2 regions of the Psychrobacter sp. CX21 genome follow, and region 1 is predicted to be linked to the other one. Evidence: riboswitches for the same ligand, from Rfam matches in the RefSeq annotation. Region 1 holds a riboswitch; the other holds the start of a gene.
What was found. A riboswitch is a leader RNA that binds a small molecule or an ion and turns the genes downstream of it on or off. The one in region 1 is predicted to bind thiamine pyrophosphate.
Positions count from the first base shown of each region.

Region 1 (15,090 bases):
AGTTGACGGTTGTTATAATGTCGACTTCGTTATTGGAATGATGCTATTTTGCGCTTCAAATATGACAGTTTGATGAAATATTTAATTTTTGTATAAATATGTTAATCCAATAGTCTCATTAGCGTAGCCAGTTAAAGGACAGTTTTATGCGCTTAATAGTTTGGAAAAACTTCATTAAGACTTCATTAAATAGGTACGATGAAATTAAGAAATATACGAAAACCTTTAAATATAGATAACTCCTTATACTGTAAGCTTTCTTTACATTTAGTTAACGCTTTAGAAATATATTTAATACCTAACACCTGTATAATTCGTGCACATTAATTTGGTACGGCAAGTTTTTTAATTGTTGCAACTCGGCAAATATGCCTCATATAGTTGTATTCACGAAATTTGTAACATTCAGTTTATTACACCTCGTTTGTGACACCTAGTTTGTGAATAGTTCCAATCATTAAAATTATTACAGGTATGACCTATGAAAAAACTTTTTATGCCCTTTACGCTTCTGTTGACTATGTTGTTAGCAGTGCCCGCTCAAGCAGGCATGGCATCTTGGTATGGACCAGGTTTCCACGGCAAAAGAACGGCCTCAGGTGCTATATATAATATGTACGCTATGACTGCGGCCCATAAATCGCTACCTTTTGGCTCAAAAGTTAAAGTAACTAACCTTAAGAACAATAAGTCTGTCGTGGTTAAAATCAATGATCGTGGCCCATTTACGCCTGGCCGTGTTATCGACTTATCAAAAAAAGCGAATCAAGCGCTTAGCTGCAACTTATGTAAAGTAGATGTTGAAGTTATTAGTAAAGGCGATGGCAAATATCGCAGACAGTAAGTTTTGCATTTATTCACCATGCATCAATTCGATAAAGCGCCAACTTAGTTGGCGCTTTTTTATTGTCTTAAATGGTGCTGTTATTAGATTTTTAATTGACCCTGTTATTGATATCAAAGTTTGATAAGATAGCTATATCAATAATTGTAGACTCGGGGTGCAGACCTGTTGTTACTAATAATGGCCATTGACCATTAGGAATGACAATCAAGCGTTTGCTGAGACATCACCCGTTGAACCTGATGCGGTTAATACCGCCGTAGGAAAGTCATTGCAACTCCCCTATATATTATTTAACGACATAGTACATTACCGACTTTTCAATCATTCTAGCTTTTTAAGCTATATTTTGATTTCAATTATAATTGAGTAATAAATAGCCGGTTATTAAAACTACTTATTTTATAGTTATGCGCTTACTTTGTTATCGCTTAGCCTTTGTTTTACTCGCTAAGTCTGACTAGGTAAAAACGTCACTATAATTAACTAAAAATAGGTATTGCCTTAAAACTGAATTTACTTCATCTAAGGTCTGTTAATAATGAATAGGGTTTGAGCTGTCCTAATAGGCAGTCTCTGCACTCACTGAGTCTTTTTTACTTTCGGTTTTAGCTTTGATGTTAAAACCAGTGTTGACAGTTGCCATACGGCATTTGTAAAAAAGGACAGTTCCATGAATAATGCAGAAAATTTTATAAAAACCCCTGCCCACCGTAATACGAAAGACAAACTTTTTGATGAAGAAGCCCGCGATTTAACCCGTAGCCTGCCCGCATCAAAAAAAGTCTATATTGAAGGCTCTCGCCCTGACATCCAAGTTCCCATGCGTGAAATCACCTTGACTGATACCCCTACTGGTGGCTTTGGCCTTGAAAGTAGTGAAAAAAATCCGCCTTTTTATGTTTATGACACCTCTGGCGGCTATACCGATCCCAATGTTGATATTGATCTGACCAAAGGCTTGCCAAAGCTACGTGACAAATGGATTGAAGAGCGTGTCGATACCGAACGCCTAGCAGGTTTGTCTAGTAACTATGGCAAAGAGCGCGCCCGTGATATCAAAACTGCCAATATTCGTTTTGCCCATATTGATAAGCCGCGCCGTGCGAAGACTATCAATGGTAAGGCGGGCAATGTCACTCAAATGCATTATGCACGCCGCGGTATAATCACCCCTGAAATGGAATATATTGCTATTCGTGAAACCCAAATGCAGCATAAGTTAACCGACATGCGTCAACATGATGGGGATAGCTTTGGTGCCAATACGCCTAAGATTATCACGCCAGAGTTTGTGCGTGATGAAGTGGCAGCTGGTCGTGCCATTATTCCGAACAACATCAACCACCCTGAGTCAGAGCCGATGATCATTGGGCGTAATTTCTTAGTGAAGATTAACGCCAACATTGGTAACTCAGCACTCGGCTCAAACATTGATGAGGAAGTCTCCAAAATGACGTGGGCCACACGCTGGGGGGCGGACACCATCATGGATTTATCTACGGGTAAAAACATCCACGAAACCCGTGAATGGATAATCCGTAACTCCCCTGTGCCTATCGGTACAGTCCCTATTTATCAGGCGCTTGAAAAAGTGGACGGCGTGGCTGAAGATTTAACTTGGGAAATATTCCGTGATACGTTAATCGAACAAGCTGAACAGGGCGTGGACTACTTTACGATCCATGCGGGCGTGTTACTGCGTTATGTGCCTTTAACGGCTAAGCGCTTAACCGGTATCGTCTCACGTGGTGGGTCTATCATGGCACAGTGGTGTCTAGCACATCATAAAGAAAGCTTCTTATATACCCACTTCGAAGATATCTGTGAAATCATGAAACAGTATGATGTGGCGTTTAGCTTAGGCGATGGTTTGCGCCCGGGTTGTATCCAAGATGCCAACGATGAGGCGCAGTTTGGCGAGCTACAGACACTTGGCGAGTTGACTCAAGTGGCGTGGAAACACGACGTTCAAGTGATGATTGAAGGGCCGGGTCACGTTGCCATGAACCGTATTAAGGAAAACATGGATCTACAACTTGAAATGTGCCACGAAGCGCCTTTTTACACGCTTGGTCCATTGACTACCGATATTGCCCCCGGTTACGACCATATCACTAGTGCTATCGGCGCTGCGATGATTGGGTGGTTCGGTACGGCAATGCTGTGTTATGTGACCCCAAAAGAGCATCTGGGCTTACCGAATAAAAAAGATGTTAAAGACGGTATTATCACTTATAAGATCGCTGCCCATGCTGCCGACCTTGCCAAAGGTCATCCTGGCGCGCAGGCACGTGATAATGCGCTGTCAAAAGCGCGATTTGAGTTCCGCTGGGACGATCAATTTAATCTTGCATTAGACCCAGATACTGCTCGTGAATTCCACGATGAAACCCTACCAAAAGATGCGCATAAATCTGCTCATTTTTGCTCTATGTGTGGACCTAAATTCTGCTCTATGAAAATCACTCAAAATGTGCGTGAGTATGCCGCTGGTTTAGACCTACCTAATAGTGAGGTTGCCATTACGCCCAGTTCAGGTGAATTGAGCGATGATGCTCATTTAATTAAAAAAGTAGAAACTGAGCTTGTCGGTCAGGTGGGAGAAGCTAGCTTTGATGAGGTGCAAAAGGGTATGCAGGAAATGAGTGAAAAGTATAATAGTGAGGGGCGTAAGCTTTATAAGGAGGTTTAGTCCTCTCAATTGCAACGCACAAAAAAAGCTTGAACCTTTATACAAGGTTCAAGCTTTTTGCTGTTAAATGTAGTTTAAAAATTATCTAACATGCATTTAATCAATCGAAGATTAACTGATTTGCAGTTATACCTTTGAAGCGGTATAGATTTTATCGATTGATGCATCAATGGTCGCTGAGAACTCTTCGTCAGTCTGGCTTTTAGATAAGCCCTCAGTAAATGCACGCGAGAAGCTGGCGATCATACCTGGGTTTTGTTTCAAACGCTCACACGACTCATCACGACTATAGCCACCCGATAGAGCCACTACTTTTAACACTTTTGGATGATCAATAAGTTCTTTATAAAACCCTGACTCTTCAGGAAGGGTGAGCTTTAACATTACCTGGTGATCATCATCTAAACGATCAAGATTACGTAAAATCTCGTCTTTTAACAGTACTTCAGATTCGTGCTTTTCTTTACTTTCAATATTTACCTCAGGCTCTACGATCGGCATAAAACCTTCAGATAAAATCTGCTTAGCCACATCGAACTGCTGCTGTACTACTTTTTCGATACCGTGCTGTGCCGCCTCATGGATTACAGAACGCATTTTAGTACCAAATATAGGATAGTTTTTAGCCTTTTGTAGTAATGCATTTAAGTTTGGCATTGGCTTCATGACTTGAACACCATCCATTTGCTCTGCCAGACCTTTATCTACCTTCAAGAAAGGAACAATGTTTTTATCTTCCCAAAGGTAATTAGCAGTTGGCTTACCATTTACTTCACGATCCATAGTATCTTCGAACAAGATAGCACCTAATACGCGGCCACTGTCAAAGCAGTCGCAAGTCATGATGCGGGTACGCATCTCATGAACTTTAGTGAACATTTCATCATCATTTTCATATTCGCTTTCTTCTACGCCATACATGCGTAGTGCCTTGGGCGTACTACCACCGCTTTGATCTAAGGCAGCGATAAAGCCTTCGTCATTTCTAATACGTTCTAGCTGTTGTTGATAGCTCATTATTTTTTTCCTATTGCAGTTTATGAATTTATATTGGCAATTAGATGATGCTTAAAATTTTGTCTTAAAGTTAACATACACCAGAAACTAATTCCGTTATTAGATTGTTTAAGGTATGTTGAATAAGGGCGCCTACCTTATTAATAATACAAGGTAACATTATAATAAAATCTAATCATGAATTAATACGCTTTTATTTACTGAGAGTATATTCGTAACAATCGCTGTTATAAAGTACTTGAATGGTTACTACGCCTTGTTGAGGGAATTATGCTTTGAGATAATCGTCATGTTATTGCTATTTTAAGTTATTGCTTTTTTAAATTATTATTTTTTTAATTTGAAATCTTTAAATAGGAAGGAATTTATGAAAACTTTAAATGCTTTAGGAATTTCTGGTGCAGTTGCCATCGCTATTTTGGCTACAGGGTGTCAAAACACAACTGGTATGACTCATAACGATGTCAAACCGACGATAAACACTTATCAAATCACCAATCAAGCATTGCAAGCTAATAATTGGCGATTGATAGATGCAAAAGATGCTAACGGACAATCAGTTAACGCCTTGTTTATGAACCCAAATAAACCCTTAACCTTAAGCTTTAATACTATTGAGGGTACGAACATGGTTAATCTGATGAATACCTGTAACACCATATCAGCACCCTATACCATAGTAGATGGTCAAGTTAAATTAGGGGCGATGATGAGTACGATGAAAGCTTGTCCAACTGCTGAAGCTAAATTCGACTCAGCTGCCGTGGCGTCTGTTATAGGTAAATATACCTTGAGCAAAGCGGGTAATAATAACCCAGTGCTGGTAGTCACCAATGATAACCAAGTAGCACACTTTAAAGCAGTAACTAAAGCTAATTAGTGATTTATATTTAACCTATAAGTTTACAAAAAGTCGCCTAAATGGCGACTTTTTTTGACGTTAAAAATTAAAGGGCTGTCCTAAAATAAGAAATTCACCTCTAATTAAAGTACTAATAGCAGTATCAAGTTTTAAATAAACTACTTTTTACACTTCTCAAAACACTGACAATTTCTAATATAATAGTGAATTATATTCATTATATGCGTTTTATAAAATTTTGAGCATACTTTATATTATTGATTATCTTTCGTTTTGATAGCGAGTTACTTAAATAGCTAATATCTAAAAATTAAGAATAAATTTATTTAAGATATTAACTTATATCAACTTTTTAGCTATTGTTTATTTACTATGCCTCATCTACTATCAGCCTCCTCGACCACTATCATTTGATAAAAGTGAATTATATTCATCTTATGTTTAAATAGTATCGTTTTTATTCGCATCAAAGCTTGAGTATGATTCATCACATACAGACTTTTGGTTTGATTTAAAAATAAATGTTGAGGGTAATCCGATGAGCAAGCAGTTTACATATTCTATTTCAAAGATTCGCTTCGATGAGAACTATAAGCCAGCAGACAGTACTCGTCTGACCACAAACTTTGCAAATTTAGCGCGCGGTGAAAGCCGTGAAGAAAACTTACGTAAAACACTAACGATGATTAATAACCGCTTTAACGCATTAGCAAATTGGGACAACCCGACTGCTGATCGCTACTCTGTTGAAGTCGATATTATCTCAGCAGATTTAGATGTCGAAGGTAATGGCAACACCTTCCCTGCGATTGAGATACTCCAAACAACAGTGGTTGACCACAAGGAGAATAAACGAATTGCTGGTATCGTCGGCAACAGCTTCTCGTCGTATGTACGCGATTACGACTTTAGCGTGGTGTTACTCAATCACTTTGATAAAAACCCATCTACGCCACCCCCAGAGAGCTTTGGGAAGTTACATGGCAAACTGTTCAAACATTTATTAGATTCAGAAGCATACAAAGCTAATTTTAATAAACAGCCTGTTATTTGCTTAAGTGTATCGACCAGCAAAACCTATCATCGCACGAACAACCAGCATCCTGTATTAGGAGTGGAATACAGACAAGATGAATACTCACTGACTGATGAATACTTCCATAAGATGGGGCTCAGAGTACGCTACTTTAAGCCTAGAGGCAGTGTGGCACCATTGGCATTTTATTTCTCAGGCGATTTATTAGGCGACTATACTGACATAGAACTCATCAGTGCCATTAGCACCATGGAGACCTTCCAAAAGATTTATCGCCCTGAGATTTATAATGCCAACTCAGCGGCAGGTCATGTCTATCAGCCAAGCTTAGATTATCAAGATTATTCGCTGACCCAAATTGTCTATGACCGTGAAGAGCGTAGTCAAATGGCCGTCAAACAAGGTAAATTTACGGAAGAGACATTCATTAAGCCTTATGAAAACATCCTTAATGAATGGGCGGCGCGCATAGATGCCCTTAATAGTGCTAATAGTAAACCCGCCAAAAATGAAACGCACAATAAAAACGTTGCTTAATCAACAAGCGATAACTTGCGTACAAAACACTTAAATACTATAGATGTAATAATACAAATTAGATAAGAGAAATTGATTACCATGACACTATTACTCCCAACCTCAACTGCAGGCAGCTTACCAAAACCATCATGGTTAGCGGAACCAGAGAAATTATGGTCCCCTTGGAAACTTGAAGGCGATACACTTATTGAGGCTAAGCAAGACGCACTGCGGATTTCATTGCAAGAACAAGCAAATGCAGGCATTGATATCGTCAGCGATGGTGAACAGACTCGCCAGCATTTTGTTACCACTTTTATAGAGCACCTAGATGGCGTTGATTTTGAAAAGCGCGAAACCGTCAAAATTCGTGACCGTTATGAGGCCAGCGTACCTTCTGTAGTTGGTGCAGTGAGTCGCAAGCAGCCAGTATTTGTTGACGATGCTGCTTTTTTGCGCGCACAAACGGATCAACCGATTAAATGGGCGCTACCTGGTCCCATGACCATGGTTGATACGTTATATGATGGTCATTACAAAAGCCGTGAAAAGCTGGCTTGGGAATTTGCCAAAATACTAAACCAAGAAGCCAAAGATTTAGAAGCGGCTGGTGTCGATATTATTCAATTCGATGAGCCTGCATTTAATGTATTTTTTGATGAAGTCAGTGACTGGGGGATTGCCGCATTAGAGCGTGCAGTTGAGGGTTTAAAATGTGAGACAGCCGTGCATATTTGTTATGGTTACGGTATCAAAGCTAATACTGACTGGAAAAAGACACTGGGTTCAGAGTGGCGTCAATATGAAGAAATATTCCCTAAGATTCAGCAGTCGCGGATAGATATTGTATCGCTTGAATGTATAAATTCGCGCGTCCCCATGGACTTAATTGAATTAATACGTGGCAAAAAAGTGATGGTTGGTGCTATTGATGTGGCGACCAATACGGTCGAAACCCCAGAAGCGGTCGCTGATGTGTTACGTAGGTCATTACAATTTGTTGATGCCGATAAGCTGTATCCTTCAACTAACTGTGGTATGACGCCACTGTCTCGCCAAGTAGCTAGAGATAAGCTTACTGCATTAAGTGCTGGTGCCCAAATTATCCGTCATGAACTAACAGCCTAATACTATTTTGTACTAATAGTTGACCTCATACTAAACTACTATAGTATTAAGCCCTAACTACCTTTTATGGTAGTGCTTGTTAATATGGTGCCTAAGTATTATGGAGGCAAAGTATTACGGTGCTAAGTTATTAGGGTGCTAAGGATTATTACAATTTTTAAGCATTGTGAGTCACTATAGCAGTATTGAAAGATTTTAAATTTAGGATATATGCTATGATTGAAGCTACCGACTTTAGAGAGGGAATGTCTTTATTAGCCTCAGCGGTGAATGTGGTAACTACCCAAGGCTCGACTGGTCGTCATGGTTTTACGGCATCTGCTGTCTGTAGTGTGACAGATACGCCCCCAACTTTGCTGGTCTGTATGAACAGGTCAACCCGCTCACATAATAGCTTTGTTAATAATAAAGTGTTAAGTGTTAATGTGCTCGGCGCGCATCAACAACTTATTTCTAACGCATTTGCCTCATCTCTAGACTCAGAGCAGCGTTTTACACATGGGAATTGGACCACGCTTAAAACAGGCTCTCCTGTATTAGAGGATGCACTCGTAAGCTTTGATTGTGAAATTGATGCGGTTCATGAGGTGGGTACACATAGTGTCTTTATGTGCCATGTTGTCGCTATAAACACAAATAATAAAGGCAGTACAGATCTACAAGACCAGTCTGATGAAAGTCTAATTTATTTTAACCGTGCCTATCATAATGTATGCCAAACTTATAAACCGTAAACGTCGGCTTTCGATACGCTTTATGACACATCATACGCTGTGACGAACAAACAGATAAAACTGTTTGAGATAACACTATATTGGAGTTTGAGATAACACTATTTTAGATAAAAGCTATCTAAGACTTTTAATAGTAACCATCACTTAGCTAAGGCTAACTAATTAAGAAGATACTAACTCGTGGAATTAATTGTTTTTTTAATCATTGGTGCTTTGGCAGGATTTGCCGCAGGGCTGTTTGGCGTAGGCGGTGGCACAATTATCGTCCCGCTATTATTTATTGTCTTCACCCAGATGGATTATCCTGCTGATTCAATTATGCACTTGGCACTTGGCACATCACTTGCGACTATTATCGTAACGTCGATTAGTTCATTAACAGCACACAATAAAAAAGGCTCAGTAATATGGCCTGTATTTAAAAATCTCGCGCCTGGTATGGCGCTGGGCTGTTTTTTTGGTGCAGGCATAGCAGGACTAATATCAGGGATCCACTTGCAAATTATTGTTGGTATCTTTTTACTATGGGTTGCTTATCGCATGTTTAGTAAAGCCAAAAAGCAGGCTATACCTAGCCAAAACCAAGTAAATATGACTTCATTAAATACCATTAGCACGGAGTCTACTAGTGTAGCTTTACCTTCGACGCCTAACCAACTAACCGCAGGTGGCGTCATCGGTATTGCTTCTGCCATTTTTGGTATTGGCGGTGGCAGCTTAACCGTTCCCTATCTCACTCATTATGGCGTTGTGATGCAAAAGGCTGTTGGCACCTCTGCCGCCTGTGGCCTACCAATTGCCATTGCTGGTGCATTAGGTTTTATGTTCTTTGGGATGCAGCATCAACTTGATGTACCTAATACCATTGGCTTTGTGCATATCTATGCGTTTTTAGGTATTGCTAGTATGAGCTTTTTTACAGCGAAGCTGGGCGCAAAGGTAGCCCATATTTTATCTCCCGCACTATTAAAACAGTGCTTTGCGATATTGCTCACCGTTGTTGGCTGTTATTTTCTTTATAAAGGACTACGTTAGATATATTTAAAGTACCACATGTGATGCTAGAGGACTACTGGCTTTTTAAGCTCTACCACTAAGAGCACTCAATCAGCTATCAGCACTTAGTTATGCACGATTATATAAAAGTAGACTCTCATAAACACAAAAGGTCGCTGTTGGTTATACACCTACAGCGACCTTTTTTTGTATTAGTATGTATTGTCAGCGAGTAATAAAGTATCATACTAGAATCAAGCTAAACACTTGATTTTATTACTGCACGTTTTAGGAAAAAATTAATAAAGTATCATACTGAACAGTGCCATTCACATGATGCTGTAACATTTCGGAGTAATAAAGTATCATACTAAATTTTCGTTCTGTGAATGAATAGACTAAGTGGATTTATTATATTAGAAAGCTATATCAATCAAGACTTATATCAAATTCAGATAAGAGAATAAATAAACCTTTATCACATCTTATAACTAAAAAAGTAGTATCATAATCATGACAAGTCAAGTCAATATAATCATTTGATGCAACAAACACTTCATTTACACCAATCACCCTATGAAAACCCTAAAAAAAGCAATCTTCAACCCATTTGAGCATAACTTAGATAAAGAATTATTCCTACCTGTTGTCAAAAATGCGGTAGGTTACGACTGTATGATAGGCTACTTTAACAGCTCTTCTTTTCGAGCAATTGCCCAATCCCTTCTATATTACCTACAATCAGATGTTAGGCATCGAATGCGTTTGATTGTCAGTCCGAATTTATCAAAAGAAGATATCACGACCCTTATCGGCTTGTACGAGGGTAAAATAAATCATAAGGATTTGAATGGGTTTATTCTAAATCAAGATAATCTTACTCAATCCACTTTTCAAGCTCTAGCTTATCTGATTAATTTAGACAAAATTGAACTTAAAATAGCCTTGCCAACGTCGGGGCTGTTTCATGTTAAGTGCTGGTTGATACCACAGACTAATGGTAGTGAGACTATAGTGCAAGGGTCGAGCAATCATACTGAAAGTGGCTTAGTGATAAACTTTGAGTACTTAAGCATTGACTCTACCTTATGGGGAGAAAAGTCATTAAAAATCTGTCAAAAACTACGACATGACTTTGATTTATTATGGGAAAACAATTATCCAGACGTTATTTGTGGTAACTTAAGCTTAGAGGTTTTACGAGCGTTACTACTTCAGTTTCAATCTACTCAAGTCTCTAGTAACCATACCAAGCAGTACTTGACGAACAAGCTACGGCAAGCGCTTCAACAGCAACAGGACTCCGACGCTATGAAACTGAGGAGTTTATTGTAAACCTAAAGAGCCTTTTAACAGATTCTAAATCAAGCATAATCTCGGTTTCAATCGATTTGATAAAGTTGGGTCGGTTTCCACACCTGTATAACTTGGCTATAATCTAGACTTTCTATACTAAAGTTTTATCCACAATATCCACAAATAGCACTATATTACTTTTAAAACAAATTTAAAGGTATTCTTTCGTTAGTATCAATTAGGTTGTTATTATGCAGTACAATTACTTTACAATACCTTTAGGATAGTAATCTACTACAATCTAGGTTTTGTCGAGATGATTTGAATTACTAACGGTTAAATCAACTTTATTGAACAAACTAAATTACTAGCTCTCCAATATAAATACGGTATATTTAATCAAAACTGAAAAGATTTTAAATTTATGGATATTCACCCTACCGTTCTATTAAAAAATTTCTCTAGGATTGATTGCTATCAATTCTACGACAATGCTACTAAAGAGATTATTGAGGAGCTTGAAAGTAAAAAAGTAAAAATAGACCATCATGCCCTCATTTTGACTCGTATTGATGAGATATTAGCTGAAAACTCAAATAGGCGTAGTAAATTCGTCAAACTACTCATCGATAAGCAATCACATGACGTATTAAATTATTTAATAGACTTTTCGAATATTCAACTTGATGGTGGAAATAAATTTGATTCCGCTACTCGTTACTTCCAAAAGAATATAGTTGAGCTTAGTCGACACTTGGGTTTTTACTCATCAACAGAAGATTTGACTAAAAACTCTAATTTTGTCGAAGTTCAACGTATTAGACCTAACTATTCTGTACGAGAATATCAAAGAAAATGTACTGCATCATTATGGCAACTTTACCATAATGATGCTCATAGCGCCTTACTTCACCTACCTACAGGCGCTGGCAAAACTAGAACCGCCATCAACTTTATCTGCGAATATTTAAGATACAATCCCAGTAAAACCGTAGTTTGGTTTGCAGATACAATCGAACTGTGCGAACAAGCTCGTAATGAATTCAATGAGGCATGGTCTTTTCTGGGTAACAGAAATCTTACAAGCTTCGCTTTCTATGGTAACTCCGAATTATCATTAAGTGGCATTAACGAAGGTTTCATAGTTGCAGGTTTACAAAAATTTCGCTCTCAAGAAAACTCCGATAAGATAGGCATTGAGTATATTCTTGATGCTTTCAAAAGAAATGTTGGGTTAATAGTGTTTGATGAGGCTCATAAAGCTCTAGCTTCTACATACAAAGAAGTCATATTAGATATCATTAGTAAAACAAATTCTGAGTGTTTTTTGGTAGGTCTAAGTGCAACTCCTGGTAGAAAAACATACTTTAATAGTGAAGACGATGATGAAAATCAGCAACTTAGCGAACTATTCGAAAATAATAAAGTAACGCCAAAAATTCCAGGCTATGTATCAATTATTGAGTATCTAATTGAGCAAAAATTCTTATCAAACTACTCGATATTACCTATTGACTATGATAATAGCGAAACTAAGTTCGTGATGCATGCAGACTATGATCATGACAGTAAGCTTATGAATTACCTAGCTGATAGCGATATTCGAAATCAGCAAATTGTGAATACTGTAGTTAAAGAAATCATGTCTGTGCATCCCGAATTCGAAAAAAGACCTGACGCTTTAAATCAGGGTATTGTCTTTGCTTTAAATGTCAATCATGCAAAGCGTTTGGAAATTCTACTAAACAATGCAGGAGTAAAATCAAAGGTCATTGTAGGAGATACAAACTCATATCAACGTAGCGTTGCCATACAACGTTATAAAAATCAAGAGATTCGAGTATTGATTAACTATGGTGTGCTTACTGCTGGTTTCGATGCACCTTGTACTAACTCCGTGTTTATTACTAGACCTACCTCTTCATTAATTCAATACCTACAAATGGCTGGACGGGCGATGCGCGGACCTAAAAGTGGTGGCAGTAAAAATTGCAAAATATATACTGTTAAAGATAATGATGCGCAATTTAATGATATGTACAACGCTTTTAAACATTGGGATACTAGCTGGGAACCGAAATTATAAGGAATCAAAATGACTATCGAAAAACATCCATATGTAAGACCTTCTCAAGTGATTGAGTCTATGCGAGATAATGGCTATAAAAATACTGCTTATGCTTTAGCTGAACTTATTGACAACAGTATTCAAGCAGGTGCTAAGACGGTAAGGTTTGTCTGCTTTGAAAAATATAATAAAATAAATGGCTCTAATCGAAGACGTATCGAAAAGATTGCTATACTGGATGACGGTTACGGGATGGATGTAGAGACTCTATATATGGCGTTAGAATTTGGCGCTTCAAAAAACAAAAACGATTCCGAAGGAATGGGTAAATTTGGCATGGGTTTGCCCAACTCTAGTATTTCTCAATGCAAACGTACAGACGTATGGAGCTGGAAAGAAGATTCTAAAATAAATCATACTTATTTAGATGTAGAAGAAATTAGAAGTGGTGAACAAGAGGACATACCATACCCTAAAAGAAAAGCTTTAGATACCATATTAAGTGATGCATATAAAGGTGCTTTACCTAAAAAAGGAACAGTTGTTGTATGGTCTGAACTTGATAGGCTGCATTGGAAAACTTCGTCCGCATTATTGAAACACACTGAAAAATTAATCGGTCGTATGTATCGTTATATGTTATCGAACAAAAATTCAGACGATAAAGTTCGAATAGTATTTGAAAACAGACTTTTTAATGATGAAACCCATAACTATGATATTGAAAATACCATTAGTTTTAGACCGAATGACCCGCTTTATTTAATGCAAAATACTGTGGTTGAGGAGATGAAAGATTTCCCGAAAGACTTCGAAAACCACTCTTTATTTGATACACATGAAGACGGTAAAACTAATAAAAGAACGATAACGTTATCTGATGGAACAACTGGGTATTATTCAATTAGAACATCTTCAATCAAGAAACCTTTTGCCGATAAGTTAAGAGAGAATATAGAAGGGAAAATTGGTAGTACTTACGTTGGTAGACAGCTGGCTTCAAATATAGGGTTATCAATTGTACGTGCAGGTCGTGAGTTAGACCTTAAAAGAGATTTCAAGATTAAAGACCAATACTATAAAGATAGATATATTGGTGTTGAAATTGAGTTTTCACCTAGTCTTGATAATTTCTTTGGAGTAACGAATAATAAGCAAACAGCCACAAAAATTCAGTCCGTTAATCTTGCTGAAATCGCATTACAAGAAGATGTTGATGAGGCAGGCGTAATAGAAACAATTAAAGAAACTGACCCTGACTATGCTGCATTATTAGAATGTTTAACAGAGATAGAAACCGCTTTTGACAACGTTTTCACTGAATTGAAAAACAAAAACATATCTTATGGTCAAGATAAAAGTAGTACAACATCTAAAAGTGAAGATACAGCAAGTTCACTTGCTACTAAGACAGAACAACAGAGAGCAAACGAACATCCTGCCTTAGGTGATGAGGACCAGCCAAGCCCTGAAGAAATTAAAGAAGCGCTCAGAAATAAAAATTATAATGAGACCGAATTACATACGCTTATTAATGATGTTATTGATAATGAAATAAGTGTTAAGTTTGATGAGAGAGAAGGTCCTCAGACCATGCTTTTTGATATATCTATAATTCAAGGACTCACATTAATACAGATTAATACTGAACATAACTTTTATCGTAACTATTTATCAAAAGCTACCGAACGTGACCAAATGTTATTAAAACTTTGTTTAGCCGCTTGGGGTCGGATGGAAAAAGAAGCTGCTACTGAGAATGTTCGCAGAAGATATGAATTTTCTCGTGAGCAATGGGGAGTCATTTTGGATGGATATTTAAATGACGAAGAAGATTATTAGCCAAAATAGTAATATTAATCTGAATAGTACCGACAATGTGTCTGAGGTATTAA
Region 1 covers NZ_JBXYJG010000007.1:92,232-107,321, reverse strand. The annotation lists gene AC2SLP_RS05995 (septal ring lytic transglycosylase RlpA family protein) at 482-844, shown strand; TPP riboswitch at 988-1,127, shown strand; gene thiC (phosphomethylpyrimidine synthase ThiC) at 1,518-3,539, shown strand; gene AC2SLP_RS05985 (fructose bisphosphate aldolase) at 3,666-4,556, opposite strand; gene AC2SLP_RS05980 (META domain-containing protein) at 4,924-5,436, shown strand; gene AC2SLP_RS05975 (DUF1852 domain-containing protein) at 5,957-6,991, shown strand; gene AC2SLP_RS05970 (methionine synthase) at 7,073-8,101, shown strand; gene AC2SLP_RS05965 (flavin reductase) at 8,317-8,835, shown strand; gene AC2SLP_RS05960 (sulfite exporter TauE/SafE family protein) at 9,016-9,870, shown strand; gene AC2SLP_RS05955 (phospholipase D-like domain-containing protein) at 10,408-11,166, shown strand; gene AC2SLP_RS05950 (DEAD/DEAH box helicase) at 11,552-13,213, shown strand; gene AC2SLP_RS05945 (ATP-binding protein) at 13,223-15,037, shown strand; gene AC2SLP_RS05940 (phospholipase D family protein) at 15,018-15,090, shown strand, end outside.

Region 2 (15,090 bases), on a different contig from region 1:
CCTTTATTGGATTGTCCTTATTTAATTCTATCCAATATAAAAGACGTCATGAACACACTTAGCCCTCAAGGACAAACAAAACTCGAAGCGATTTAAATATATAAAACCCTTTAAACTTAGACCCTATAGGAACCTCTTGATGCTAAACCGACATCTTCGTGCAACTTTGTACATAGGCAGCGGTATTATGCTCGCTACCCATTCAGCAACAGCTGGCAGCTCGGATATCGAAACCGCAGGCGATATAATTATGGTAGCAATTCCAGCATATGCTTATGGCACTGCGCATTATATGGATGATAAAGAAGGAAGAATGCAGCTATATAAAGGGTTTGGTACTAATGTCGCTGCAACTTATGCCCTAAAAGAAGTTGTCAATAAACAAAGACCGGATAAAAGTGATGATGATTCTTTTCCATCAGGTCATACCTCAATAGCATTTCAAGGTGCCAGTTTTGTACACAAGCGATATGGGTTTAAGCAAAGCTTACCTGCTTATGTAGGCGCTGCTTTTGTTGGTTATAGCCGTATTGAAGCGGACAAACATGACACCTCTGATGTTTTAGCTGGTGCAGCTTTAGGGGTTGCCAGTAGTCTATTCTTTACCAAAAGCTATACTGAGGACAAACTACATATTAGTGCCAATGTTGCCCCCGATAATTATCTAATAACTCTTAATTACCACTTTTAATTTATAACAATGCACTCATATAGTGATACAAGATATATATGGGTTTTCTATCTGACTATAATCATATTTATATTAAGATTTCATGAAGTTTAGACTAAAATGTCTTTTACTAAAAAGACTTATGTCGTTTTAATATTTTTTTTAGGATTCAGTAGCCATTTACTGTTAGGTTTTGTATAATATGCAAAATCTGTACCTAAGCGAGTAGAAATGACACAGTTAACAGCGCTCACTAATATCATACCTTTTAGTGATTTCGTTGTTTTCTGTTGTTAAGCTACTCGCTTTTTTGTGGCCAAATTTTGCAAAAATCACATTTTAATTTATAAACATATCATCCAATTGATAGGCTTAATCTATCCAAACTGCTTTTATAAGAATGGGTTTAAACCTAGTATCATATCCATCAGCATCATTTCTATCAGCATTAGTTCTATCATTTGGAACAGATTACATATTTATTGCAGCAGCAAACCGTCATTTTTTCCAAATATCAGGTCATGATAATCACGAATTACAAGGGTAGTCATATGGGCGTACAACAAGACACAACTTATCTCAATCAAACCGAAGCTGTTTTGGCATTAGAAGACGGTAGTATCTTCCGCGGCATCTCTATAGGTGCTAAAGGTCATCGCATCGGTGAAGTCGTATTTAATACCTCTATGACAGGGTATCAAGAAATACTTACTGACCCTAGTTATGCCAAACAAATCGTTACCCTAACCTACCCGCATATTGGCAATACCGGTACTAATACAGAGGATGCTGAATCAGGAAACATTGATTGCACCTCACCAGATGGCCATCAAGTATGGGCAGAAGGGTTAATTATTCGTGACGCCACCATGACCACCTCAAATTTTCGTAATTCTGAAAGCTTGTCAGATTATCTTGAACGTCAGCAAACCGTCGCCATTGCCGAGATTGATACCCGCAAATTGACTCGCTTATTACGTGAAAAAGGCGCGCAAAATGGCTGTATTTTAACGGCCAGTAACGACGATACCCTAACCGATGTCGACATAGAAAAAGCTTTAGAGCTTGCCAGAGGTTTTGAAGGTCTTAAAGGTATGGACTTAGCACAGTGGTCTTGCCATCCGGAAGGGTTTGAGTGGACGGCAGGAACGTGGGAATTAGCAGACCGCGGTGTGCATGGGGTCACAAAAAGTGAAACCGGTGGCTACTATAAGCAATTAGGCAAGCATATTGAGCATAAATATGATGTGGTTGCTTATGACTTTGGTACCAAAACCAATATCTTACGTATGCTGGTGGATATCGGCTGTAAAGTAACGGTTGTTCCAGCGACAACGCCTATTGAAGATGTTTTAGCGATGAATCCAGATGGTATTTTTTTATCGAATGGCCCTGGAGACCCTGCTGCGTGTGGTTACGCTATTGACGCTGTTCGTCATATAATTGAAGAAACCAACATACCAACTTTTGGCATATGTTTAGGGCATCAGTTAGTAGGATTAGCATGCGGCGCAGATACTTTGAAAATGAAAACAGGACATCATGGTGCCAACCATCCTGTTCAAGATTTGGCGACTCAAAAAGTCTTGATTACCAGCCAAAACCATGGCTTTGCTATTGATGAAAGTACTCTACCAGATCATGTTAAACCAACGCATCGTTCGCTATTTGATGGTACGAACCAAGGTATTGAATTAAGCAACAAGCCTGTCTTTAGCTTCCAAGGTCATCCTGAAGCTAGCCCTGGACCGCAAGATGCTGCCCTTTTATTTAAGAAATTTGCAGAAATGTTGAATGCATATAAACAAAGCTAACGGACATTTTAATCTTACCTATATTCTTAAATCGCTCAAATATATACCATTTATAAAAAGAGAAACTTATGCCAAAACGTACCGACATTAAAAGCATTCTTATTATCGGCGCAGGTCCCATCGTTATTGGGCAAGCGTGTGAGTTTGATTATTCAGGCGCTCAAGCATGTAAAGCCTTACGTGAAGAGGGCTACCGTGTTATATTAGTTAACTCTAACCCCGCCACCATTATGACTGATCCTGTCATGGCAGATGCAACATACATTGAGCCTATCACGTGGCAAACCGTTGAACAGATTATTGAAAAAGAACGTCCTGATGCTATCTTGCCTACTATGGGCGGTCAAACTGCGCTTAATTGCGCTCTAGATTTAGACAAAAACGGTGTCTTAGAAAAACATAACGTTGAGCTTATCGGCGCAACCAAAGAAGCGATCGAGATGGCTGAAGACCGTGATTTATTTGACCGAGCAATGAAGCGTATTGGTCTTGAGTGTCCACGTGCCGAAATCGCAGAATCTATGGATGAAGCTTTTGATATACAAGCCAAGCTGGGCTTTCCATGTATTATACGTCCCTCATTCACCATGGGTGGCTCAGGCGGCGGTATCGCTTATAACCGTGACGAATTTATTGAAATTTGTGAGCGCGGATTTGATCTCTCCCCTACCCATCAATTATTGATTGACGAGTCATTAATCGGCTGGAAAGAATATGAGATGGAAGTGGTACGCGACAAAAACGATAACTGTATCATTATCTGTGCTATCGAAAACGTTGACCCAATGGGCGTACACACAGGGGATTCGATCACAGTTGCACCGGCGCAAACGCTCACTGATAAAGAATATCAAATCATGCGTAACGCGTCACTCGCCGTACTGCGCGAGATTGGCGTTGAAACGGGTGGCTCAAACGTACAGTTCGGTGTCAATCCAAAGACTGGGCGTATGGTAGTCATTGAGATGAACCCACGTGTCTCACGCTCATCTGCATTGGCTTCTAAAGCCACAGGCTTCCCAATTGCTAAAATAGCTGCAAAACTAGCGGTTGGTTATACCCTTGATGAGCTTAATAATGATATAACTGGTGGTAAAACGCCTGCAAGCTTTGAGCCATCAATTGATTACGTTGTGACTAAGATTCCACGCTTTAACTTTGAAAAATTCCCACAAGCAGAAAACATTTTATCAACACAAATGAAGTCTGTTGGTGAAGTTATGGCGATTGGGCGTAACTTTCAAGAGTCCATGCAAAAAGCCTTACGTGGGTTAGAGACAGGCGCTGATGGCTTTGATGAGCAGATTGACTTTGCTGCCTTAGCAGAAGGTAAGATCAGCGCAGATAAAGTTAAAGCAGAGATTAAGCAGCGTCTCACAGTACCGACGCCAGAACGTATTTTTTATTTAGCAGATGCCTTTAGAATTGGCATGAGTGTCGATGATGTATTTAATTATACTAATATCGACCCGTGGTTTTTAGTTCAGATCAAAGATATCGTCAACACAGAAGCTCATGTGAAATCGCTTGGATTTGGCGGTATAAATGCCAATAATTTAAGACGATTTAAACGTAAAGGTTTGTCTGATCTTCGTCTTGCAAAACTGCTTGGTGTGTCTCAAAAACAACTGCGTAAAAAACGTTGGGATTTAGAAGTTTATCCAGTCTACAAACGAGTGGATACATGTGCTGCTGAATTTGCCACCTCAACGGCATATATGTATTCAACGTATGATGAAGAGTGTGAAGCCAACCCGACGGATAATAAGAAGATAATGGTTATCGGTGGTGGTCCTAACCGCATTGGTCAAGGTATTGAGTTTGATTACTGCTGTGTTCACGCGGCGCTCGCCATGCGTGCCGATGGCTACGAGACCATCATGGTGAACTGTAACCCAGAAACGGTATCCACTGACTATGATACTTCTGATAGATTGTATTTTGAATCGATTACATTAGAAGATGTCCTTGAAATAGTCCGTATCGAAAAACCTCAAGGCGTTATTGTACAATTTGGCGGTCAAACACCTTTGAAACTTGCTCGCAGCTTAGAAGCAGCTGGCGTCAGCATCATTGGTACGTCGCCTGATGCGATTGACCGTGCTGAAGACCGCGAGCGTTTTCAGCATATGATTCATCAACTCGACTTAGTTCAGCCACCTAATGCGTTAGCAACCAGCTTAGAAGATGGATTGTTTAAAGCTAAGGAAGTCGGATATCCATTAGTGGTACGTCCATCCTATGTTTTAGGTGGCCGTGCAATGGAGATTGTTTATAACGAAGATGAGCTTAAGCATTACTTGCGCACCGCCGTTCAAGCTTCAAATGAAGCGCCTGTGCTACTTGATCGATTCTTAGACGATGCGATTGAAGTTGACGTTGATTGTGTAAGTGACGGTAATGAGGTAGTCATCGGCGGTATTATGCAACATATCGAACAAGCGGGTGTTCACTCAGGAGATTCCGCCTGTTCACTACCCCCTTATTCGTTATCAGAAGAAGTTTGTGATGTGATGCGAGCGCAAACCATTGCCATGGCAAAAGAGCTTGGCGTTGTGGGATTAATGAACGTACAATTCGCTGTCAAAAATGGCACGGTGTATATTTTAGAGGTAAACCCACGCGCTGCGCGTACCGTACCTTTTGTATCTAAGTGTATTGGCACATCATTAGCGCAAGTAGCTGCTCGCTGTATGGCAGGTCAATCATTAGCAGATCAAGCCTTTACTCAAGAAATTAAGCCTGCATTTTATGCCGTTAAAGAAGCGGTATTCCCATTTGCTAAATTCCCTGGCGTTGATCCTATTTTAAGCCCTGAGATGAAATCTACTGGCGAGGTGATGGGAGTTGGTAAAACCTTCGGAGAAGCCTTTTATAAAGGAATTATTGGTACTAACGAACGTCTGCCAGGATTACCTAAAGCCGATGAGGTTAAGACCGTATTCATCTCTGTAAGAGACAGTGATAAGCCAGGTCTTACGCCTATAGCTCACCAATTAGTCGATTATGGCTTTAAACTTGTTGCAACGGCGGGTACACAGCAATATCTGAATGACCAAGGTATTGAATGTACGCGTATCAATAAAGTAACTGAGGGACGACCTCATGTGGTTGACGCCTTGAAAAATGGTGAGATTGACCTTATCATCAATACTACTGAAGGTAAGCAAGCTCAAGAAGACTCTTTTTCAATCCGCCGTAACGCTTTACAAAGTAAAGTGTTTTATGTGACTACGTTAGGTGCGGCAGATGCCATATGTAAATCATATGCGATCGACTTACCTTTTGAAGTTTATAAGTTACAAGCGCTACATGCTCAAGCGCTAAATAGCTAAGCTAATAACTAAATATAGCAAGCCACTTCATTATTCGGCTATAGTTGATTAGGTTGTTTGGTATTACTTAAGCTGCATTTGAGTTTTTATTTATTCGCTTTTATAGGCCAACTTGATACCTATATAATTGCTAATCGTAGATGCGGTTAGCAATTTTTCAGTTAAATGGTATGGGTTTTATTTAAATGCTTAGGGTCTGTATATATAGTCGAAACCGTCAAAATGGTTATTAGGCAACCGAGTGCAAGTACTACTTATGTAGGCTTAGCTAGGATAACGCCGAAACCGTTTAGTAGTTCGCTGACTATAGTAGCTATATTTAAAAAGTAGCTATACTTTGAATCATCATCTTATTATGGCAGTTCTAATAATGGTTGATTTATAATACTTTATTATATATAACTCCTATTAAACCCTAAAAGTTACACTCATAACGCCATCCACTTTGGATGGTGTTATGGTATTTATGTTTTCTTAATCCTTACAACCTGATAAACCACATAGTTTATTGAATGATTCACAATGCAAATGTTTAACAAAGGAAATTGATATGCAACGCTACCCAATGACACCCCAAGGACACGCTAAGCTCGAAGATGAGCTTAAACAACTTAAAACCGTTGATCGTCCTCGCATCACAGCTTCCATCGCTGAAGCACGAGAGCATGGTGATTTAAAAGAAAATGCTGAATACCATGCTGCCCGCGAGCAACAAGGGTTTTGTGAAGCACGTATTCGAGACATCGAAGCCAAATTATCTGGCGCCCAAGTCATTGACCCGACTACCCTTCCTCAAGAAGGTCGTGTGGTATTTGGCGTGACGGTAGTCATTGAAAATTTAGATAATGAAGAAGAAAAGCGTTATAAAATCGTTGGCGATGATGAAGCTGACTTTAAGCTTAATAAGATTTCAATTAATTCTCCTATTGCACGCGGTTTAATAGGTAAAGAAGAAGGAGATGAAGCGAGAATTCAAACCCCGAGCGGTATGGTTGAATTCGAAGTTGTTGAAGTTATCTATGAATAATCCTTTTGAATAATTAAAAGTTAAGCAATAGCTTAGCTTTTTTTATTTTAGTGCCTAAATAAACATATTGAATTAATTATTCGAATAATAATATATATAGATAATTATGGTATAGAAAAATGTAAATCAACTTATTTATAAAATAAACTGGTTAGTCACTTGTAAAACATACTTATTTAATGTTAAGTTACAAAACGTCAACAATGAAACATTTAATAGTGATAATAAAGTCGTACTTTATATAACTAATGCTAAAACACCATTTTAACTTGTCTATGCGCAATATTTATTAAAGAATGCATAGTTTCTCGAGTTTGAATTATTATTCAATAGATACTTATGAGGCAATTATGATGAAGATTTCATCAGCACTATGTGGTTTTGCATGTATGATCGGTGCAACCTCTTTAGTTCATGCCACGGACTATAATCAAGTTGGTGGAGCCAAAGACTCTAATAATATTGATATGGTACTAAGCCAATTAGCACACCAACAACAATCACCATCATTATTCCAAGCGTCCTTTGAACCAACATCATTAGCTAATAATAGCAGCTTAATTAAATCTAGAACGGTCAATGCCTCTAACAATAATGATGATGTTTTATCTCATTTAACGTTAGTTGCATCAAACTCAGTCAATAACTTTAAACAAAACGGTCGTGCATCTTGGTACGGCGGCAAATTTCATGGAAGAAAAACGGCTAGTGGCGAACGTTTTAATATGAACTCTTTGACCGCTGCACACCGATCTTTACCTTTTAATACTTATCTAAAAGTAACTAATAAGCACAATGGCCGCAGTGTTGTTGTTAAAGTAAATGACCGTGGTCCATTCCATGGTAATCGTGTTTTAGACCTCTCTTACGGCGCAGCTAAAAAGATTGGCTTAGTTAATCGTGGTACTGCTAATGTTGTTATCGAACGTGTCAATAATCCATAACCTATATATAAACTAAAACTATTTTAATTATTTATTATAGTTTTAGGATAGATATTGATTCATATATTATATAAATTCAAAGCCTATTTTTAATAATGTTAAGACTTACCTAGTTAAGTCTTTTTTTATGTCCTAAACTCTATAAAAACGATTTGTTATACCAGTAATAAACCGCACTGGCTTGTTAAACTTAATCAATTTCGCTATGATATAAACTCAATTGATCAATGTTAGTCACAGGGGCGCCATCTATTGGCTGAGACGTACCCTTTGAACCTGATCCAGATTATACTGGCGTAGGGAGTGTATAGCAGTACTGCAAAGCTTATTTGTAATTTAAATTAATTTTTTAATTATGGCATTTAATTTAACTGCTGCGGTACTCTGTGTGTTTTCTTTCGCCCTCTTTTTCTTTAGAGGGAAATATGCAATCTAAATCTATCCAATCTCACTTTACTAATTTCAAAAAACATTCTCCATTAGTTCATAATATTACCAATGATGTTGCTAACAATACGGTTGCTAATGTTTTATTAGCCAGTGGTGCATCGCCCGCTATGGTAATAGCTATTGAAGAAGCTCCTGATTTTGTCAAAATATCCCATGCATTAGCCCTCAATATCGGCACGCTTTGCTCACAAAGCTTAGAGAGTATGCTTGCCACAGCACAATCTGCTCACGACAATAATATACCTTGGGTTTTAGATCCAGTTGCAGTAGGCGTTACGTCCTTTCGTCTTTTTGCTTGCAAGCAGCTATTAAAGTTCAAACCCGACGTAATACGCGGAAACGCATCAGAAATCTTAGCCTTAGCGGGAATGAGTAGCTCTAGTAAAGGCGCAGATAGTGGAGATAGTGTTCAATCAGCAAAGCGTGCCGCTGCCAGTTTATTAGAACATGCATCCGTTGTCATAGTAACCGGAGAAACTGATTGGGTTACTGATGGTAAGCACTGCTGGTCTATAGAAAATGGCGATCTTATGATGACAAAAGTCACCGCTATAGGCTGTGCTTTATCTGCACTTATAGCAGGTATTGTTGCTTCAAATACTGAGCACAAAGGTGAAGCTGCTGCCGTCGCTCTTTGCTTCTATGGTCTAGCTGGCGAACTTGCAGCCAAAACTAGCAATGGTCCAGGTAGCTTTTATGTTGAATTTTTAGATGCCCTCCATAACCTAGATGCCTTACAACTTGCTAGAGACTCAAAGGTTAGCGCATCATTATTTGATACATAGTTTATTATTTGATAGACCACACTCTCAACTCTTGACGTAAGCTATGGCTTTAGCACAGCAATATGAATAAAAAATTTGCGATTTTCTGGGCTAAAAGCACCAGCCTACTAGGCAGTTTAATAAATTAAGAGTGGGGTTTAATATAGTCGGCGAACTTATAAAGAGTCACGGTGTTAATCTTGTTAAGCCTACTCCAGTAGTACTTGCACTCGGTTGCCTTGTGACTACTTTAAAGTTCTTTGACTATAGCTAATGAATGATAGCAGTTTAGTCGCTATGTATTAATAATTATAAGTATTAAAGATTAGGGAGGACGATGATGACTCTGGTTGCTCAACAAAAGATAGCTTCTGCTTTACGATTATACTTGGTCACTGATCCTAGTATGTGTGCAAAACGAGGGCTTATCGACACCGTTTGTGCAGCAATTGAAGGCGGTGCCACGATGGTACAACTGCGTGACAAACAAGCTTGTGATGACGACTTATATCATACTGCTTGCGAGCTTAAAGAAGCCATAGATGGCCGAGTACCATTAATACTAAATGATCGGGTTCATATAGCGTATAAAGCAAAACTTAATGGCGTGCATATTGGTCAGGGGGATATGAATGTTAAAGAAGCCCGTCGTATCTTAGGACCACAGGCATTAATAGGTCTGTCTATAGGAAATTTAGAAGAATGCCAAGAAGCCCAGACTTATTTTCTTGATGATTTAGATTATTTTGGTATTGGTCCGGTATATCCCACCAAAACTAAAAAAAATCACGCCCAACCCTTAAGTGTACAAGGTATCGATACACTCGCTCAAGCTAGTAAACTGCCTACGGTGGCAATTGGTGGTATAAATTTGAACAATGCAAAGGAGATTTATAATACCAGTTGTGATGGTATTGCAGTCGTGTCGGCCATTTGCGCTGCGCACAACCCTAAACAAGCGGCTTATGATTTCATAACTCTCTAAAAACTTACTATGGGCTGTACAGAATTGATTAATTGGGACTGCTGATAGCAAAGTAAGATGTTTGAACAAGTTACCTACACATGGTACCTAAGTAAAGTACCTAACACGCTTTAAAAATTTCTGATAACTACATATCGTCTTTAAGGATAATAAAATGATATCTAATATATTAACGATTGCAGGCACCGATTGTACAGGCGGAGCGGGCATTCAAGCAGATATTAAAGCCATAAGCGCGAATGGGGGTTATGCAATGAGTGTCATCACGGGTGTAGTAGCTCAAAATACTCAAGGCGTTCAAAAGGTACAAATATTACCCATTGATATGATACAAGCGCAGCTCAATTCAGTATTTGATGATGTGCGAGTCGATGCTGTTAAGATAGGCATGTTAGGCAACTCCGAGATTATTCGCTGCGTTGTTGATGCGCTAAACAAATACCAACCAAAAAAGGTGGTACTTGATCCTGTTATGGTTGCAAAAAGTGGCGATAGATTATTAGAATCTGATGCGGTTCAGGCTATGCGAGAGCTATTGATTCCGAACGTAGGTTTAATGACACCTAATTTACCCGAATCTGCTTATTTACTGAATATGTCAGAAGCCCAGAATCGTGAAGATATGATTCAGCAGGCTAAAAGTTTTGCGGTACCTACTTTATTAAAAGGTGGACATCTGACAATGGACAGCTCTCCAGATTTGTTAGTTTGTGACGGAGAGTTTTATTGGTATGAGAGTCCTCGTATTTCTACTAAGAATAGTCACGGTACAGGCTGCACCCTCTCAGCAGCTATTGCAACTTTTTGGGGTCAAGGCGATACGTTAAATACAGCTTGTGATAAAGCAAAAGACTATTTAACTGGCGCTCTACAGAATGCCTCAAAATTAAAGGTAGGCCGTGGTCAGGGGCCCGTTCATCATTTTTATAAATATTATTAACGACGATCTAATTGATGACCTAAGCGGCCGTATTAGTTTATTTCAAAAGCCCGGTCTATGGCATCATCTAACCTATCGGCTGTTATCACATTTATATCTTTGAATTGTCCCATCAAATCCTTTGGCGCATTTGCTTTGGGCACTATGGCATGTTTAAAACCGTGCTTCATTGCTTCTTTAAGCCTTTCTTGACCATTTGGTACAGGACGTATCTCTCCAGAGAGCCCTACCTCTCCAAACACAGCTAATGACGAGGGTAAAGGTTTTTCTTTAATACTAGAAGCACAAGCCAGTAATACTGCCAAATCTGAACCTGTCTCCATCACCTTAACCCCGCCCACGACATTGACATAGACATCTTGACCGCTGGTATGAATACCGCCGTGACGATGCATGACCGCCAATAGCATTGCCAGTCGCTGCTGATCCAATCCAAGCGCCATTCGTCTAGGTTGTCCTGCCGAGTCATCTACTAAGGCTTGTACCTCGACCAATAAAGGCCGCGTACCTTCACGGCTTACCATAACAACAGAACCTGAAATGGGCTTTTCATAGCGGCTTAAAAATATTGCCGAAGGGTTTGCCACCTCTTTTAGACCCGTATCAGTCATACCGAAAATACCGAGCTCATTAACCGCTCCAAATCGATTTTTGACCGCTCTTATCATTCTAAATCTTGAATCGGACTGGCCTTCAAAATACAGTACCGTATCTACCATGTGCTCAAGTACGCGTGGGCCTGCCAGCGTACCTTCTTTAGTCACATGCCCCACTAGAAATAACGCCGTACCTGTTTGTTTAGCATAGCGGGTTAGCATGGCAGCAGACTCACGTATTTGGCTTACCCCACCTGGAGCCGAATTGATCGCATCGGTATAAATCGTTTGTATAGAATCAATAATTGCAACTGCGGGTTGTTCTTGAGTCAACGCTGCGCAAATTGTTTCTACATTTGTTTCAGTCATCACCTTTAAATGAGTGGCTGGTAAACCAAGACGTTGAGCGCGCATTGCAACTTGAGATAACGACTCCTCACCGGTCACGTATAGCGCACTACCTGATAATGATTCAGGGTCAGCCATGTAAGCTGCTGTTTGTAATAATATTGTTGATTTACCAATCCCAGGATCACCTCCAATTAAGACGACAGACCCTGCTACCAATCCGCCGCCCAAAACACGGTTAAACTCGCTGATACCTGTAGGTAATCTGGTATCGAATGTGACATTAATTGAATTGAGTGTCACGACCCCACTTTGTGAACCTGAATAGTTACTCCGTTCTGCTGCTATCGTGGACCCATCTCTTGCAGGCGCTCCTGTATATGAGGGCTTTGATGATTTACTAGGCGTCTTATGATGCGGCATACTCACATTAGGGGCTTCCACTAAGGTATTCCATTCGCCACAATCTGAGCATTGACCCGACCATTTACCGAAATAAGCTCCACAGTTTTGACACACATAACTTGTTTTGGATTTCGCCATGAATTAACCTTGGTTGATAACAGTAACTTTGATAGATATTTTTTTAATAACTAGTATTGAGAGTTTGAAGCCTGCAGCTTGCAGCTTAGATTGTAAATTGAATTGAGTCAAAAATAGCCGACAAAAATGCCAGCTGTGTTGGTTAAGAGTGAAGTAGTTAGAATAATAAAATGAGAATACACGTCACAAAATGACGAAATAATTAGGTAATATTAGACTATCAAATCATCTAAATTATTAAATCATAGCTTGGAAATCTTTACCTAAATAGACTTCTTTGACCAGATCGTTGCTTAACACCTCAGCGGGTGTGCCATTTGCAATAATCTGACCTTCACTAACAATATAAGCGGATTCACAAATAGCAAGCGTCTCGCGAACATTATGATCAGTTATGAGCACGCCAATACCCCGCTCTTTTAAAGTAATGATAACCTCTTTAATATCACTGACAGAAATTGGGTCCACACCCGCAAATGGCTCATCTAATAAAATAAACTTTGGATTGGCCGCCAGAGCACGGGCTATCTCACAACGTCTTCGTTCGCCACCTGATACACTCATACCCAAAGAATGACGAACATGACCCAGATTAAAATCTTCAATAAGTTTTTCAAGTTCAGCTTGCTGGGCCTCTTTAGTTAAATCTTTGCGCGTTTGCAAAATAGCTAGAATGTTATCTTGTACACTGAGCTTTCTAAAAATAGAGGCTTCCTGGGGAAGATATCCAATACCAGCACGTGCACGTTCATGCATGGCGTATTTAGACAAATCGTTATTGCCGAGTTTGACCGTGCCTTTGTCCATATTCACAAGACCAACGACCATATAAAAACTGGTTGTTTTTCCTGCACCGTTAGGTCCTAACAGCCCAACAACTTGACCTTGCTCTACACTAAATGACACATCTTTTACGACCCAGCGCTTACCATAGCGTTTTGCAAGATTGCGCATGGTTAATACAGAATTATCGTGGGTTTGTGTGTTTGATAGCTCATTACTATCAATATGTTCTATATGTGCAGACGTGGGCTTATTGTGCATGAGTTATCTAATTCCTCTACGATTGGTACTCTCACTAGGCGGAAAAATAAGCTCAACTCGCTGGCTACCACCAGCAGTTGCTTCAACATCACCAAGCTTCAAACTATAGCGAATCTCATTACCAGAAAAGCTCGCGCCATTTTGTGACAACTTAGCATTACCGGTGAGTGTTACAATCCCAGTTTGAGCATTGTAATCGATACGATTTGCTTGGCCTTTCGCTAGACCCTTTTCTTGAGTCACTACTTGCTGCATAGTAGCAGGACGACCTGTAGCAACTGCGGACTGAATACTGCGTGACCCCGATAAATTAACCACTATTTTATCAGCTGAAAGTTTAAGTGTGCCTTGGGTTATCGTCACGTCGCCATAATAAGAGGTTACGCCAGTACGCTCACTGTAAGTTGCTTTGTCTGCGAGTAATCGTATGGGCTGATTAGCATCAGAAGGTAAAGCGTTGACAGTCATAGACGCCATCATAGTCGTCGAAATAATAGCTGTCATTTTAACCGCACTTATCAAATTAAATGACCAAGTCGGTGCTATGCAATTAGAGCGTTTATTCACTATTTATTTCCCAATGTTATATCAATTATTTCATTTTTGATTATGAGGTAAGGCCGTTTATTAACTTTAGTGTTTTTGAGTTTAATATATTTACCTTAAAACTTTTAGTGTTGTAAGAGGTAAGATTAGTTACTCATTAGTGATTTTAAATGATACAAAAGTCTCATCAATTAGTTACTGTTCAATAGCATACAAGGCGTTATTAAAATAAAGGAACATCTTTACGTTTTGGTGGCATGAATGTGACTGCAACCATAGAAAAATCATACTCTCCAGTTTGCAAGTTTGCAGAAAAGTCGGCAGCTTTAAAACTGTTATTAGCTTGAACAACCTGAATAGGCGTATCACTATATACCTGCTTGCTATTCAAATCGCCAATAAGTTTCTGCGCTTCAAGTTTGATCGGAGCGCTAATAGTATCAGAATTTGCATAAGCATTTCGGCTTGAAAACAACACATTATCTGTCATAACAACTTTATTTTGCTCATGAAACATAGTGGCTTCATTTGCATTTATCACCACATTTCGAGAAGCATTTGGTCGCCAATTAAGCGTCATTCCAATAAGTTTATCTGCATTTTGAGCGTAATAATGGGTTAGTTCATCAGCAGTCAATGCATACTCGGCCACACCCTCAATATTTGTTTGGACAGCCAATATATCGGTTGCTTGATACTCAATATTAGTTTCAGCCAAGTTTACGACAGAATCTAAATCACCTTGGTTTCTATAAAACCAGACAGCGAACACCATCACGACAAGAGACAATACAAATAAAAAGCGTGTATTCATGATATTTCTACAGTAGATTCGTTTGTTAAGACGTCAATTATATTATAAATTTAAAAACCTAATGTTTTAAGTCTCATTCGTATGAGTTATGAGACCGATAGCTTATCAAACGGATAGCTTGTTAACTAACATAATTAGTTGCTTGGTAGTTAGTTAACATAATTAGTTGCTTGGTAGTTTGAATGCTTGGTCTAAATAGATCAGTAGCTCAGCGGCTTTAAAGCGTAAGCGTATGCTTAAATCATCGAATAATATGATTGATAGTTTAAA
Region 2 covers NZ_JBXYJG010000009.1:11,492-26,581, forward strand. The annotation lists gene AC2SLP_RS06580 (DUF475 domain-containing protein) at 1-62, shown strand, start outside; gene AC2SLP_RS06585 (phosphatase PAP2 family protein) at 140-691, shown strand; gene carA (glutamine-hydrolyzing carbamoyl-phosphate synthase small subunit) at 1,222-2,484, shown strand; gene carB (carbamoyl-phosphate synthase large subunit) at 2,553-5,819, shown strand; gene greA (transcription elongation factor GreA) at 6,370-6,846, shown strand; gene AC2SLP_RS06605 (septal ring lytic transglycosylase RlpA family protein) at 7,197-7,790, shown strand; TPP riboswitch at 8,019-8,110, shown strand; gene thiM (hydroxyethylthiazole kinase) at 8,216-9,025, shown strand; gene thiE (thiamine phosphate synthase) at 9,342-9,989, shown strand; gene thiD (bifunctional hydroxymethylpyrimidine kinase/phosphomethylpyrimidine kinase) at 10,144-10,929, shown strand; gene radA (DNA repair protein RadA) at 10,962-12,416, opposite strand; gene lptB (LPS export ABC transporter ATP-binding protein) at 12,654-13,370, opposite strand; gene lptA (lipopolysaccharide transport periplasmic protein LptA) at 13,464-13,964, opposite strand; gene lptC (LPS export ABC transporter periplasmic protein LptC) at 14,230-14,820, opposite strand.
Region 2: it holds a riboswitch for thiamine pyrophosphate, as region 1 does, so the genes downstream of both, thiM (hydroxyethylthiazole kinase) here and thiC (phosphomethylpyrimidine synthase ThiC) in region 1, are expected to answer to the same signal.